2 regions of the Paraburkholderia sp. GAS38 genome follow, and region 2 is predicted to be linked to the other one. Evidence: predicted binding sites of a transcription regulator. Region 2 holds the regulator's gene; the other holds the start of a gene.
What was found. Region 2 encodes FliA, which starts transcription of late flagellar genes. Its sites were predicted from a motif close to CTAAAGTTTNNNNNNNNNNNGCCGNTA; they were not measured.
Positions count from the first base shown of each region.

Region 1 (7,891 bases), on a different contig from region 2:
TCAAATTCACCGGACCGCTCAAACAGCAAGCCGATGTGTTTTCCATGAGCATGTCGCTGATCTTCAAGACCCTGCACGTCGTGCGCGTGGTCGACGCGAAGCGCAACACGCTGGTGTATCTGACCTATAGCGACCGGGTCGCGAGCGGCAGCGCAAAAAACAGCGTGACAGCCGTGCCGATGCCCGCCGGCACGACCATTCCGCTTAAGTGAAAGCGGCCAGGCCGGTATCGGTCCGCCCGCGCTAAACTGGCAGACCGAGCTGGACTTTCATCATGACCGTCACCCGTTTCCGCGATTCCGCCCGCTACTGGCGCACGCCGCTTTTGCCCGGCGCGGATCTGCTCACAGCCGAATATCACGATCACGAGTTTTCGCCGCATTGGCATGACGCGTACACCATCCCGGTGATCGTGGCCGGCGCGGAGGGCTACCGGTATCTGGGCACGGACTACGTCGCCGAAGCGGGTAGCGTGCCCATCATCAATCCGGGTGAACTGCATACGGGCGCGCGGGCGATCGAGGCAGGCTGGCGCTATCGCGTGCTGTATGCGCCGGTGGACTTCCTCCAGCAACTCGCCTCAGACGTCGCCGGCCAGCAGCAGGATTTGCCATGGTTCGAACCCGGCGTGATCCGCGATCCGGGGCTCGCCCAGCGCCTCGCCCGCGCTCACCGTCTGCTCGAAGCGCAAGCCGATCCGCTCGTGGCTGAAGCCGCGATGCTCGACGCCCTGTCGACACTGCTCGTCCGCTATTCGGGCAGCCAGAGCAGGCCGGCGCGGCTCGCCTCGGACGACGCGCGCGTGGCCACCATGAAAGAGCGTCTGACCGGCGACCTCACCACCCCGCTGCAGCTAGCCGAGCTCGCGGGCGCCGTGGGCCTGTCGCCGTTCCACGCCGCGCGCCTCTTTGCCGAGAGCACCGGTCTGCCGCCGCATGCGTGGCGCAACCAGGTCCGGCTGCAACGGGCGCTGGCGCCATTGCGTGCGGGCGTGTCGGTCACCGAGGTGGCTGCGGCCAGCGGTTTCACAGACCAAAGCCACTTCACGCGGCATTTCCGGCGCATGTTCGGGGTACCGCCGGGGCGCTGGCAGGCCGCCTGAGCGCAGGCGCGCCGACACAGCCCCCCCACCGCAAGAACGTACAAGCGCTCCCACCCCGCCGCAGCTATGCTCGGCGGACCAAGGAGACAAGATTGACCCACCCCAACCACTCGACCCGACTCGCCGAACTCACCGCCGGCGCCCGCGACATCATCCCCATGATGGTCGGCGCGGCGCCGTTCGGCGTGATCTTCGGCACGCTCGTCACGTCCGGCCCGCTGCACCTGTGGCACGGCCAATTGATGTCGCTCGTCGTCTTCGCCGGCTCGGCCCAGTTCATTGCGCTGGGCCTGATAGCCGGCCACGCGAGTTTCGCCGTGGTGCTGGCCACCACCCTCGTCGTCAACCTGCGCCACGTGCTGTACAGCGCCACGCTCGCCCCCTACGTCTCGCATCTGCCGCTGCGCTGGCGGCTCGCGCTCGGCGGCGTGCTCACCGACGAAGTCTTCGCCGTCGCCTGGTCGCACTACCGGCACCATCCGCCCGGCTCGGTGAGTCCGTACTACTTCCTCGGCGCGGGCCTCGCCATGTATCTCAACTGGCAGATCTGGACGCTCGCCGGCCTGCTGTTCGGCGCGGCGTTCCCCGGTCTGCAGTCGCTCGGGCTCGATTTCGCCATGGTCGCCACCTTTATCGCGATCGTCGTGCCGCAACTGGTCGCGCTGCGGTACCTCGCCGCCGCGGCCACCTCGGGCGCGCTGGCTTTCTTCTGGCAGGCCTGGCCGTACAAGCTGGGCCTGCTTGGTGCGGTGTTCGCGGGGGTCGTGGTCGGCGTCCTGCTGTCGCGCCCCGGCAGCCAACGGCGCACGGCGGAGGTGGCGCAATGAACTACGTCGTTCTGATTCTCGGCATGGCGCTGATCACCTGGACGATCCGCGCGGCCGTGTTCGTGCTCGGCGACCGGCTGGTATTCCCGCCGCTGGTGCGCACCGCCCTCGGCTTCGTGCCGGTGACGGTGCTGACCGCCATCATCGTGCCGATGGCCGTCTCGCCGCACGGCGGCGGCGCCGAGCTGACCTGGCGCAATCCGCAGTTGATTGGGGCGCTTGCCGCCGTGGCGGTCAGTGCGCTGACCCGCCGGCCGCTGCTGACGATTGCCGTCGGACTCGCCGTATTTTTCGTCTGGCAGGGCGTCGTGCTCAAATAGAGTTGGCCATCTGATTGCGCCGCGCGCCTTGTGCAGCGCCGCAATCGACGCGACTCCCGGTTCCGGAAGCGCATCGTACCCTCAAGTTTTACCCTGGTCCGCCGTTATGCAGTCGAGGTCCGCTCGTCGGGAAGGTATCCCCGCTGGTTACGCGGCAACAAAGCAGGATCAACCGCGTCGAGCATCGACGTCGCCCTCTCACGGGGGCAGTTCGCAGATGGCGGCACTTTTGCGATGCCACGCGGGAGGACCAAACGGGATAAGACATGGGTCAGATCACCCTTTCACTCAAAGACGAAACCCTCGCCACCTTGCGCAAGGACTTCGACGCTTTTTTGCGCGTCTCGCTGAAGCTCGACCCGCAGTTCGCGACGCCGTCGTTTGAGGACTTTCTGCGCGCCAAGCTGCTCGACAACATGGTGCCGCTCACCGAACACGCGGTGAAGCGGATGTTGCAGGGCGGCCAGTACGCGTGGGCCAAACGCACGCTGGACAAGGAATTTCCGGACGTCGTGGCGATTTTGATGCAGCAGGCCTCCGAGTTCGGCTTCGGCTTTGCGTCGCGCTCGGAATGGACCCCTGAGGAACTGGCCAAGCAGTGCCACGACTGGGCCGCGGCGATCGTCAAGGAGTCGGAAGGCGATGCCTCGCTGGTCGATCCGCTCGCCGCGCAGATCAAGGGCGCCGCGCAGGACATCCAGGCGCTGGAAGAAGCCATGCAGACGCCCGCCTGGCGGCTCGTCGAGTCGCTGCGGCAGCGGGTGTACGAAGCCAAGGTGGCCTGCGAGACGAGCATCGGCAGCACCGCGCGCGAAAAGCTCGGCGAACTGCGCGGCCTGTTGCGCCTCGGCATCTCGCACGGCTCGTTCCAGAAACAGGAAGCGCAGCAGATCATGGAATACCTGCGTCTGCTGAAGCCGGAAATCTTCGTCGAAGAACCCTACGATGTGTTCTCGCGGCTCGCGGCGTGGCTACGCGCTTTCTTTACGCCGCCTCCGCGGCCGGCGCAGCCACGGCAGCAGCAACAGCCGCGGCAGACACGTTAAACGCGTTGCGGGCTAGCCGCGGTCCTACGAGGTGCGTGGTGCTGCACGGCCGCCGCACCGCGCTCAGTCCCACATGCTCTTGAGCTTCGCCGCAATGTCGAGCTTCGCCTGCGCCGCCGCGGCAAGTCCCGCTGCGCTCGGCGCGGCGGGCTCGACCACGCGCGGCCAGGCGTAGGCGTCGAACAACGGCATCAGATGCGCCGGGATAAAGCGCGTGCGCGACGCCCAAACGTGGCGGTCGCCCAGATGCGTCTGGTTATGCACATAGAAGCGCTGCGGCACGACGATATGGAGATCCTCCTTGGCGCGCGTCATCGCCACATATAGCAGGCGACGCTCCTCGTCGATTTCCGCATCGCTGCCGGTGCCGAGATCCGACGGAATGCAACCGTCGACGCCGTTCAGCACAAACACATTGCGCCATTCCTGCCCTTTCGCCGAGTGAATCGTCGAGAGGATCAGGTAGTCCTCGTCGAGCAGGGGCACGCCGGATTCGCCGCTGGTAGCATCGGGCGGATCGAGCGTCAGCTCCGTGAGGAAGCGCTCGCGCGATGCGTAGGTGGCGGCGATGCTCTCCATTTGCAGCAGGTCCGCGTGACGCATGGCAGCGTCTTCGTGATTGCGTTCGAGGTGCGGCTCGTACCAGCGGCGGATCAACTCGAACTCGGCCGGCCACGACGAGCTTCGACTGCACACGCTCGACATCAGCGCGACAAAGGGCGGCCAGTCTTCGAGCGCGCGCGGCGGCGGGACGAAGGCGGCGAGCGCGTTGGCGGTATCGCCGCCCGCCACGCCACGCGCCGCCACGGCATCGAGCAGCCGTGCGGCCGTGGCCGGCCCGACGCCAGGCAGAAGCTGCATGACCCGAAACCCGGCGACGCGATCACGCGGATTCTCCGCCCAGCGCAGCACTGCCAGCACATCTTTCACGTGCACGGAATCGAGAAACTTGAGGCCGCCGAACTTCACGAACGGGATGTTGCGCCGGGTCAGTTCGACCTCCAGCGCGGCGCTATGATGCGCGGCGCGAAACAGCACCGCCTGCGCTTTCAGCTTCATGCCGGCTTCGCGCGCTTCAAGTATCTGCTCGACCACGTAGCGCGCCTGATCGGCTTCATCCGCCACGCTCACAAGACGCGGGCGTTGAGCAGACGCCTTGTCGGTCCAGAGGTTTTTTGTGAAGCGTTCGGTAGCGAGCCCGATTACCGCGTTCGACGCGGCCAGAATGGGCTGCGTGGAGCGATAGTTACGCTCGAGCGTGACCTGTTTCGCGGGCGGATTGAAGTGGCCCGGGAAATCGAGGATGTTGCGCACCGTCGCACCGCGAAACGAGTAAATCGACTGGGCGTCGTCGCCCACCACGGTCAGACCGCGCCCGTCCGGCTTCAAGGCAAGCAGGATGGACGCCTGCAGGCGGTTGGTGTCCTGATACTCGTCGACCAGCACGTGATCGAAGCGGCCCGTCAGATCCGCGGCAATCGTGGGCTGCCCGGCCATCAGGGACCAGTAAAGCAGCAGGTCGTCGTAGTCGAGCACGCTCTGTTTCTGCTTGGCCTCGACGTAGGCGGCAAACAGCATCCGCAGATCCGCCTCCCATTCGCGACACCACGGAAACGCGCTCGCCAGCACGTCCGCGAGCGCCGCACCGGTATTGACGACGCGCGAGTAGATCGCAAAGCAGGTGCCCTTCGCCGGAAAGCGCCGCTCCTTGGCCGACAGCCCGAGTTCGTGCCGCACCAGGTTCATCAGGTCGGCGGAGTCCTCACGGTCGTTGATCGTGAAGGTGGGGGCGAGGCCGATCAGATCGGCATATTCGCGCAACAAGCGCGCGCCGATGCCGTGAAACGTGCCCGACCACGTCAGGCCCTGCGCCACCGCCGCCCGCGCGCCCAGCGCCTCGCCGGCGATGCGCGTGACCCGCCGGGTCATTTCGAGCGCGGCCCGGCGCGAGAACGTCAGCAGCAGAATGCGCCGCGGATCGACACCCTTGACCACCAGATGCGCCACGCGATGCGCCAACGTATTGGTCTTGCCCGAACCCGCACCGGCGATCACGAGCAAGGCGCCCGACGGCTGCGTGGGATTTTCGGCGCCGTATTCGACGGCTTCGCGCTGCGCGTCGTTGAGCTTCGCCAGCCAGGCGGCGGTATCGGACGGCGCGGAGTCGGCAACGGAGAGCACGGTGGTCGGGATCGGGAGGTAAGGGTCGCAGGAGAAGGTCGGCGCCGCATACTGTATATCCATACAACCGGCGCCGACAAGCGCCCTTTTTTCGATGAAGCCTCGTCAAAAGCAAACGGCCCGGGCGCTGATGCGCACCGGGCCGCTGTTGGGCACTCACGAAAGGAAACCTATTCCTTCTTCGCGTCCTTTTCCTTGGCGTCGGCGGCAGCCTTATCGGCGTCAGTCTGCGCTTCCGTCTTGGACTTGTCGGCCTTCGCCTGGGCGACGTCAGACTTCTTGTTCGCCTTGGCCTGTGCCTTGGCGGCCTTCTTGTCCGCGTGCGTGGGCGCCGCCGACGGGTCCGTCGTCTGCGCCAGGGCGACCGAGGACAGGCAACCGGCGATCAGCGCCGCGTAAATCCGGTTCATGCTGGGCTTGTTCATGCGTGACCTCCCTGATGGCCTGAAGTGAACGAAACTGAGGTGAAGCGGCTGGCCGCGAACCAGACCGGCCGGGACGGCCAGACGAACTCGCCGCCCCATGCGTCATGCTTAGTGCTTGATGTCCGAAGCATCGTCCTGGCCCGGCGTCTGGCCTTGCATGTTCATCTTCATCTCGTTGTTGGCGGTCTGCTTGTCGGCCTTCTTGTTGAGCTTGGCGTCCTTGACCTGTTCCTTGTACTTCGCCTTGGCGGCCGCTTGCTGCTCCTTCAACTGGCTCTTCGACGCCTTCTTCGAAGCGCTGTACTCAGCGTTGGCCTGCGCGTCGGCATCGCGCTTTTGCACCAGCGGATCGGTCGAACCCGATGCCGTAAGGCGCTGCGGCGCCGGCGTCACCGGCTGGACGCCTTGCGCGGCCGGAGCGGCGGTATCGGCGCCCGGCGCCATCATTTGCTGGCCCGCCGTGCCGGCGTCCGGCTGCGCGTTGGTCTGCGCAAACGCGCCGGTAGCGGCAAAAGCGGTCAGGGCGGTACCGATCAGGAGCGAATGAATCTGGGTCATAGCAATCCTCTCTAAAATTGTTGTCAGGACTCGGGCGCCGACGCATCCATCCCCAGTCGAATGAAGACTGGACGTCGACAGCGAGGCTGGCACTGCAGCTCGCCCGGTCTGCTGTCGCCCGTCGCCGAACATGACCATACGTCACGTAGGCAGCAGGCTTTTCTACAGACCCGCCCTTTGCGAGTGAAGTTCGTGAGAAATGTACACTGTTACGCAACGTTTCATTTTCTAACAATCACCCAACGCGGGCTTTCATTCCCCCCGGACGCCGCATCGGCCAGGCCACTGCACCGGCTTCTGGCTTATGATGCGAACCCCGTTACCCAAGCCGCAATCGCCATGCCCAACCTCGATTTCACCCTGACCGGCGACTATGTCGAACTGCACAATCTCCTGAAGATAACGGGGCTGGCCGACAGTGGCGGCTCCGCGAAATTGATGGTTGCGTCGGGTGCCGTGACGGTCGACGGCCAGGTCGAACTGCGTAAAACCTGCAAAATCCGCGCAGGACAGGTCGTTTTGCTGGGCGATACCCGCATCGCCGTGCATGAGGCATAGCGGCGCGGCAAGCGCTAGCACGGCCGCGCTCCCGCACCGCCAAAAATCCGCACCAAAAATGTGCTTACAGATCGACAACAGCCCGCCCACACAATAAGCTGTCTGTTTTGACAGAAAACGGCGCGGGCATCGCCCCGCAACCCTGCACTTTTGATGACCCAATCCGGCCTCTCCCGGGTGGCCGCCCCGCCGCCGACCTTATCTCGTCACGCCGCCGACACCGCCCGCCTCGCCGCCCCGCTCGCCATCGCCCAACTGTCGCAGATGGCCATGGGCGTCACCGACACCATCCTGCTCGGCTCGCTCGGCGCTGACGCGCTCGCCGCCGGCGGTCTCGGCGCGAACCTGTTCTTCGTGGTCGTGACGCTGCTGCAGGGCGTGCTGACCTCGGTGAGCGTGAGCGTGTCGCATGCCCGCGGGGCCCGGGCCGAAGAACGCGTGCCGCATATCTACTGGACCGGCCTCGTGATGTCGGTGCTGCTGTCGATCCCCGCCTTCATGCTGCTGTCGTTCGCCACGCCGGTCCTGCTGGCGTTCGGCGAGCCGGCCCTGCTCGCGCACAACGTCGGCGAATATACGGCCGTGCTGCGCTGGGGCGCGCTCGGCAGCCTGATCGGTATCGGCCTGATGCGCTCGTTCCTGCCCGCCATCGGCGCGGCGAAGCGCCTGCTGTGGGTCTCGCTGGCCGGCGTCTTCGTGAACGGTTTTCTGAACTACGGCCTGATCCACGGGGCTTACGGTCTGCCACGCCTCGGTTTTCTCGGTTCGGCGTGCGCCACCACCATCACCGTCTGGGTGACGGCGCTCGTCCTGATGGCATGGCTGCATCTGCGGCCGCGCTATCGTCATTTCGTCACGGCGACGCGGCCCAGAT
Region 1 covers NZ_JBNDJO010000002.1:43,135-51,025, reverse strand. Annotated here, with positions in the region: gene P3T42_RS04350 (CreA family protein) at 1-212, shown strand, start outside; gene P3T42_RS04345 (AraC family transcriptional regulator) at 275-1,102, shown strand; gene P3T42_RS04340 (AzlC family ABC transporter permease) at 1,261-1,929, shown strand; gene P3T42_RS04335 (AzlD domain-containing protein) at 1,926-2,249, shown strand; gene P3T42_RS04330 (DUF4088 family protein) at 2,516-3,295, shown strand; gene P3T42_RS04325 (ATP-dependent helicase) at 3,359-5,539, opposite strand; gene P3T42_RS04320 (hypothetical protein) at 5,647-5,901, opposite strand; gene P3T42_RS04315 (hypothetical protein) at 6,010-6,459, opposite strand; gene P3T42_RS04310 (RNA-binding S4 domain-containing protein) at 6,799-7,017, shown strand; gene P3T42_RS04305 (MATE family efflux transporter) at 7,171-7,891, shown strand, end outside.
Region 1: the regulator FliA is predicted to act here: its motif matches at 2,330-2,356, upstream of P3T42_RS04330 (DUF4088 family protein).

Region 2 (7,891 bases):
CGGAATAGCCGTTCCCGCGGTGTAAGTGCCGCTGGTCGTTGTATTCGGAACGGCTGTAGTGTCCGTTATCGTGTACGCCGTCGCACTCGTAAAGTTGATCGTGAAGTTGTCGGAGTTCGTACCGGTTCCCGTCACACCGCTACTCGCGAGCGTGCCCGTATTGCCCGTGGCAAGGGTCGCGAAGGTCCCGACGGTGGCCGCAGCCTGCGCGTCCAGGTTGAACTGGCCGGTGATCGAGGTCGTCGCGGTCGGCGCGATGTTCGTCGTCGGCACGGTCAGCGGCACGGTCTGCGCGCTGTTGATGATGCCGGAGGAGTTCGCCGCATAACCCATCAGCTGCAAGCCCTGCGAATTCACGATCTGGCCGGCGTTGTTCAGCTGGAACACACCGTTACGCGAATACGTGAGCGCACCGTTGTTCGACATCTGGAAGAAACCGTTGCCGTTGATGGCGACGTCCAGTGCCTGCCCGGTCGTGTTGATGGTGCCCTGCGAGAACTGCTGCTGCACGGCCGCGAGCTGCGTACCGATACCGATCTGGTTGTTGACGGCCGTGGCGACCGAGTTCGCGTACATATCGGCGAACACGGCAGTGCCGCTCTTGAAACCGATCGTGTCCGCGTTGGCGATGTTGTTGCCAATCACGTCGAGATCACTCGATGCAGCCGACAGGCCGCTCAAACCTTGCTGATAACCCATGACGGTCTCCGTTCCGGGAAATGTCTAAATTCGGTTGAACTGATTGCTTAGAGGACTGCCGCGACCGAGGTCAGGGCAACCGTATTGCCGTTCGACAGCACGAGGCTCGGTGCACCGCCGGTCCCTTGCACGACGCTCTCCACCGTGCCCGGGGTCAGCGTGGTGGCCGTGCCCGCGGCGCCGTTCACGGTGCCGGTCGCGGTGATCGTGTAGGTCCCTGCCGGCAGCGCGGCGCCCGTCGAGTCGACCGGCGTCCAGGAAACCGGCACGGTGCCCGCCGGCTGCGCGCCCAGATCGATCGTGTTGACGATCTGGCCTGCCGAGTTGACGACGTTGATCTTCATGTCGGACGCAGCGGCGGCCAGTTGCACGCCGAACGCGTTGGTCTTGCCGCTTGCCACCGTGATCGAATTGCCCGGGGCAAGCACGCTCGAACCGATCAGCAGCGCAGCCTGCGAGGTCTGGCCCGCGTTGAGCTGCGTCGCCAGCGACGTCAGCGACGTGTTCAACTGGCTGATGCCCGTGACCGTATTGATCTGCGCGAGCTGCGAGGTCATCTGCGAGCTGTCCATCGGGTTGGTCGGATCCTGGTTCTGCAACTGCGTGACGAGCAGTTGCAAAAAGGTGTTCTGTAGCGACGAACCCGCGTTCGCTGAACTGGACGCCGTGCTGCTCGACGCGCTGGTCGCCGAGTTGGTGCCGTTCATCGTATCGAGCAGCGTCTGCGAGACCGTCGTCCCGCTGTTGCCGATTGTGGTGGTCAAGGAAGTACTCCTCAGGTTCCGATCGTGAGAGTTTTCAGCATCAACTGCTTTGCCGTGTTCAGGGTTTCGACGTTCGCCTGGTACGCGCGCGACGCCGAGATCATGTTGACCATTTCTTCCACCGGGTCGACGTTCGGCATCGTGACGTAGCCGTTCGCGTCGGCCGCGGGGTTGCCCGGGTCGTAGGTCTGCTTCATCGGCGTCGGATCGTCCACCACGCCGGTCACCTGCACGCCGCCCACCTGCTGGCCGGACGCGGAGCGCGCACCGCCGAGCGGGTTGACCGCGAACACGACCTGCTTGGCCTTATACGGCTTGCCGTCGGGGCCTGTCGTACTGTCGGCGTTCGCCAGGTTCGACGCCGTCACGTTGAGCCGCTGCGATTCGGCCGACATGGCCGAACCGGCGACAGTGAATATATTCATCAGGGATGGCATGGCTTCTCTGACCTCTCCTGCCGGCAGGTTCCGGCTTGGTTGTTTCCCGTGGGCGTGGTTTTTAGCGGTTACATCCAGTGTGTGCGGGTCGCCGCGTCAGGACTCCGTCAGGAGCCGGACGTGATCGCCGACAGCATCGTTTTGATCTGGCCTGACACTTCCGTCATGGCCGATTCGAAATGCAGCGAGTTATCGGCGAACTGCACGCGCTCGGCGTCGAGGTCCACCGTGTTGCCGTCGAGCGACGGTTGCACCGGAATGCGGTACTGCAGTTGACCGTAGTCGTCGCTCGGGCCGCCGGTGGGGATCAGGCTCGCCTTGCCGGCCATGTGGCCCGGCTCGTCGGCGGCCATCGTCATGCCGGTCGTGACATCGGCGGACTTCGTCATCGCCAGCGTCGAGCCGTTCGAGGCGCCGGTGCCGGCGAGGGTGCCGTCGTTCTTTCTCAGCGCCCCCGCAAGGGTCGACGCGAAATCGACATCGCGCGCCTTGTAGTTGGGCGTGTCGGCGTTCGCGATATTCGACGACAGCAATTCCTGCCGATACGAGCGGACATCGAGCGCCTGACGACCAAAGGCGAGTTCGGCATCGAGTTTGTCGAGCATTGAAATCTCCGGATAACGTTCCCGCGTCTGACGTGCGCTTCAACGTGCACACAAGCTGCGGCGCCCCAAAAGGCCTTTTTGCATGAGATGCATCTTAGGCGCGCCGTGCAAGCGGCAATCGTCGGAATAACCGGGGAAGGTCGCCTCTATTCAACGCTTGCCCGATAAGCGGCGTCACTAGAATGCAATTCGTACCCTTGCCTCATGCTGGAGATTCACGATGGCCCGATCCACTCGCGATGTGCCGCAGCGACTGCGCCGCATCGTTGCGCGACGCACTGCCGCCTGGCTGGTGTGCGCCGTGACGGGTGCCTCGTTCGCGAGCGTGGCGCTGGCCCAGCAGGCCGGCGGTCCGATCGTGATTCCCGGTCCCGGCGAACAGAACCCCGCCGACCTCGCCCGAATGACGGCGATGGCGACCACCTCCAGCGGCAACAGCAGCGCACGGACGCCGGGCGCGCAGGCCGCTCAGTACGCGCCGGCCGTGGCGCCATCGGGCACGCCGCCGGTCCGCGACCGCTTCACCGCGCTGGCGAACGCCAGTGGCGCAATCGTGATTCCCGGATCCGGCGAGGATGCCGCGCCCAACACCCCCGTCATGGTGGCCGCGCCGCAAGGCAGTCCCGCGAACAACCCCAACCTCACCCGCGTCAATCTGAGTCCGGCGCTCGCCGCCAGCCAGGTCGTGCCGGTGATCGTGAGCGCGGCGCCGCAGCGCCCCTATGCCGCGTCCGTGCGGCCGGTCAATGCGGCGCCGGCTGTCGCGCCGACCGCGGCACCCGCGAGCGATGTCGAAATCGACAGCCTGGCTTCGCGCGGTGAGCCGCCCGAACTCGGCGCCAGTGCGCCGGTCCGCAATCCGGCGCCGCGTGTCGCCGCCGCACCGGTTCAAACCTTGGTGCCGGCACAAAACCGCACGCAGGCCTTGGCCGAGGCGGCGCAACGCGAACAGGCGGTGCGCGCCCTGCAGCGCGCCCAGGCGGCGCAAGCGGCGGCCCATCCCGTGTTCAGCCCGGCGGTTCAGCCCGCTCAGGTGGCTCAAACCGCACAAGCCGCACAGATCGCTCAGGCATCCCAACCGGTTCAGGCCGCCCAGCCGGTGCCGGCAGGCCAGGAAGACGGCGAGCTGATCCACGCCGCGGCAATGGATTTCCTCCAGCAGCAGGTGAACGGTCTGCCCGGCAAGGTCGAACTGAGCGTCGCGCCGGCCTTCCCGCGCGGCCTCGCGGCCTGCGCCACGCTGCAGCCTTTCATGCCGAACGGTGCGCGCCTGTGGGGCCGCACGACGGTGGGCGTGCGCTGCACGAGCGGGCATCCGTGGACCGTCTGGCTGCAGGCCAAGGTCTCGGTGCATGCCACTTACTACGTCGCCGCGCGCGCCATGATGCCCGGCGAGGTGGTCTCGGAAGCCGACATGGTCAGCCGCGACGGCGATCTGACAATGCTGCCGATGTCGATCATCACCGCGCCGTCGCAGGCGATCGGTTCGGTCACGTTGATGCGGGTGGGCGCAGGCCTGCCGCTGCGTCAGGACATGTTGAAGAGTGCGGCCTCGGTGACGGCGGGGTCGATGGTGCGGGTGGTGGCGCAGGGCGACGGCTTTTCGATTTCGTCGGAAGGCAACGCCCTGAGCAATGCGACGCCGGGTCAGCCGGTCAAGGTGAGGACGTCCAGTGGGCAGATCCTCATGGGAATCGTCAAGGACAGTTCAACGGTTCAGATCCAGATGTGATCCGGACCTGAAACCGGGAGGGCGACCGGGGGATTCACAGGACAGTCTGGCCGGCAGCGCCGTTACAAAGGGATACACCGATTGCGCTAAAGTTTGGATTCTTGAGTGCCGTTATAAGAATCAAATCGTTCAGGAAGCCAATCGTGAAAATCGATTCCACCACCAACACCCAGCCAGACAGCCTGACTAACGGCGCGACGCGTACGCAGCAGGACAGTCTGACTCCGGCGGCTACCACCGCCCAAGGCGCGGCATCCACCGCGCAAGCCGCCACCGGTTCGGGGGGCGACGCGAATGTGAGCCTGTCGGGCCTGTCGTCCGACCTGCGCAACCTGGCAGCATCGGGTTCGGCGGACATCGACACCGCTCACGTCGAATCGATCAAGGCGGCCATCCAGAATGGCACGCTGACCATCGATCCGGGCAAGATTGCTGACGGCGTGCTCGAAACCACGCGCAGCCTGCTGCAAACGAGAGCCCCGGCGACCGGCAATTAAGGCTGGACGCCGTCAGGCGACACCTTGAAACCCTGACCCGCACAGCACGTGCGGGCCGCTGTGAAAGCGAGTTGTGATGAAAGACGCGCTGCTTGCCACCGTCATCGACGAGTACACCACCATCGAAGAATTCGCCTCGGTGCTGGTCGTCGAACAGAAGGCGTTGACCCAGGTGGATCCGGCCGAGATGCTGCGGCCGATCGTCGAAAAGAAAACCGAACTGGTTGGCAAGCTGGCGACGCTGGAGAAGCTGCGCGACGCCCAGCTCGCCGAAATGGGCTTTCCGGGTGGCTGGAGCGGCATCGAACTCGCCGCCGGCCGCGACCCGAAGCTCGCCGCGCAATGGACCTTGCTGCAGCAGTCCGTGGAGCGCGCGCATCGCTCCAACAAGACCAATGGCGTGCTGATCCGTACCCGCATGGAATACAACCAGCGCGCCCTCGACGTGCTGCAGGTTCGTCCGCCGAAACCTTCGCTCTACGGGCCGGATGGACGCGTGCCGGGGTTCGGCGCACTCTGAGTTTGCGCCTGGGCGGTGGCATGGCTTCCGCCCCGCTTGCATAGCGCTTTATCCGCACCTTCTCCGCGCGCACGGTGTGTCGTGCGCCGCTCTGCTGTTTCCTTCCTGCTTCGCGCTCCGCCGCAAAAAAATGCCGTCACGAGGACGGCATCATTTGCGCTCATTCGCGCGGTTCAATCGCGTTCAATCGCTTTGATTCGACCTGCGTCTGCGACGGCGAACCGTCGGCAGATCACCCGCATTATTCAGCCTCGGCCTTCGCCCACGCCATCTCGCGCAGACGCGTGCGCAGGCGCGCCACCGCCTGGCTGTGCAACTGGCAAACCCGCGACTCGCTGACTTCCATCACCGCGCCGATCTCGCGCAGGTTCATGCCGCGCTCGTAGTACAGCGACATCAACAGCTTCTCGCGATCCGGCAGACGCTCGATCGCATCGACCAGCGCCGCACGCAGGCTTTCGTCGAGCAGCGCGGAGAGCGGGTCCGAGTGATCGACGCAGTAGCGGTCGAGGAACGGCTCGTCGTCGGCGGAACGGTCGAAGTCTTCGTAATAGATCAACTGGCTGCCATGCAGGTCCTGCAGCATCGACTGATATTCGTCGAGCGGCATCTTCAGATGGCCGGCAATTTCGGTCTCGCTCGCCGAGCGGCCCAGCGTCTGTTCGACCTGATGCACGGCTGTCTCCACCTCACGCGAGGTGCGGCGCAGGCTGCGCGGCAACCAGTCGTTGCTGCGCAGCTCGTCCAGCATCGCGCCGCGAATCCGCTGGCTCGCATAGGTCTCGAACTGCGCGCCCTGGTCTTCCTTGTACCGGCTCGCAGCATCCAGCAGCCCGATCATGCCGGCCTGAATCAGATCGTCGAGATCGACGCTCGCCGGCATTTTCGCGACTAGCTGCAAGCCGAGCCGCCGCACCAGCGGCGCGTACTTCGTCAGAACCTCGGCTTGGGAAATCTTTCCCTGAGCGTTGTACATCGTGCTCCCCTTGTCCGCACCGCCCCTTCAGGCGGGCTGCGCAGACGGTTGGTCGGCGTGTTGCGCCGCTGTTACTGTCGTCTGCGCTACCCAGTGGTGACGTGACGACATCGCTGGCCGCATCGGCCAGTACTGCAATTCGGCGGCGAGGTGCCGGTAATCGCGCGCAGCAGGTGTCGACGGAAACGCGTCGACGACGCAGCGCGACAGTTCGAGCGCCCGGGCCATGCGCGGATCGGCGGCGATACAGCCGGCGTCGTCCAGCGACACGGTCAGATAACGCCCCGCCACCCCCGCGAGGTTTTCAAATGCGGTGTGCGCGTCGGTGACGCTTTGCACGTGATTCACCAGCACGCGGAACTGACCGATGCCGTGTGCGTAATGCAGACGCTTCATGCAGGCGTAGGCGTCGGTGATCGCCTGCGCGGCCATCCGCGTCACGATCATCAGGTCATGCGCCTGCATGGCGAGCGCGGAGAGCTGGCCCAGCCGGTCGAGTTGCGCGTCGATCAGCACGACGTCCGCGGGACCTTCCAGCACCACGCTCAATTGCGCCGCGCTGTAGCCTTCACGATTGCCGCGCGGGGCGCTCAGCACGGCAAAACCGAGTGGGTGGCGCGCCACCGCCGCGTCGAGCGGCATCTCGCCGCGCACTACCGCCGCGAAGTTGCCCGCGCCGCGCATGCCGCCGAGCATCGCGCTCACCGAGTGATCGCCGAGACACTCGTCGATCACCAGTACATCCTTGCCCTGTTCGGCCAGTGCCGCCGCCAGGTTGACGACCGTCGTGGTGCAACCCACGCTGGTCGAGCCGCCCGTCACCGCCACGACCCGTGATCCGCTGCGCGCCAGCAGGCGCCGCAGTCCTTCTGCCTGATCGGAAACGACTTTATCCAAAACGTACCTCGTGCAGTTCGGCCGTCGAGCGCGCGGAGAGCGCCGAAAGCAAGGCCGGAATATCGTCGTCGTGCGGCACGAACGGCGAACTGTCGCGCGGAATACAGAAGGCGCTTTTGATGAGGAATTTCCTGGTGGCGACGTACAGGTTCTCGGGCACCTTCTGCCCGGTCGAGACGTAGTGCACCGGCAGCTTGTAGCGGATCACCGTGTCGAGCACGCCGCCCAGGTTGGTCGCTTCGTCGAGCTTGGTGAGGATGCAGCCGGCGAGCGGCTGTTGATCCGGCGCGCGCTGGTAGGCCTGCACGACTTCGTTGAGCGTGTCGCCGTGGCTGGTCGCGTTGAGCAGCAGGAGGCGCTGCACCGGTTGACCGGCGCGGCACAGCATGGCGATCTGGTCGGACACGAGGCGGTCGCGCTGGCTCATGCCGATCGTGTCGATCAGCACGATGTGCTTGTTGCGCAGCTCGGCGAGCGCCAGTTGCAGGTCGGCGCCGTCCTTCACCGCGTGTACCGAGACGCCGAGGATCTTGCCGAAGATGCGCAGTTGCTCGTGGCCGCCGATCCGGTAGCTGTCGGTGGTCAGGAGCGCCACCTTGCTGGCGCCGAAGCGCATCACGCAACGGGCGGCGAGCTTGGCCGTGGTGGTGGTCTTGCCGACGCCCGTCGGGCCCATCAGGGCGAACACACCGCCGCGCTCCATCAGCGCGTCTTCGTTTTCCATCACCGGCAGGTTCGACTCGAGCACATTACGCACCCAGTCC
Region 2 covers NZ_JBNDJO010000012.1:112,405-120,295, forward strand. Annotated here, with positions in the region: gene P3T42_RS25645 (flagellar hook-basal body complex protein) at 1-699, opposite strand, end outside; gene P3T42_RS25650 (flagellar hook assembly protein FlgD) at 747-1,406, opposite strand; gene flgC (flagellar basal body rod protein FlgC) at 1,475-1,900, opposite strand; gene flgB (flagellar basal body rod protein FlgB) at 2,008-2,505, opposite strand; gene flgA (flagellar basal body P-ring formation chaperone FlgA) at 2,726-4,237, shown strand; gene flgM (flagellar biosynthesis anti-sigma factor FlgM) at 4,381-4,734, shown strand; gene P3T42_RS25675 (flagella synthesis protein FlgN) at 4,811-5,254, shown strand; gene P3T42_RS25680 (RNA polymerase sigma factor FliA) at 5,496-6,230, opposite strand; gene P3T42_RS25685 (MinD/ParA family ATP-binding protein) at 6,258-7,127, opposite strand; gene flhF (flagellar biosynthesis protein FlhF) at 7,120-7,891, opposite strand, start outside.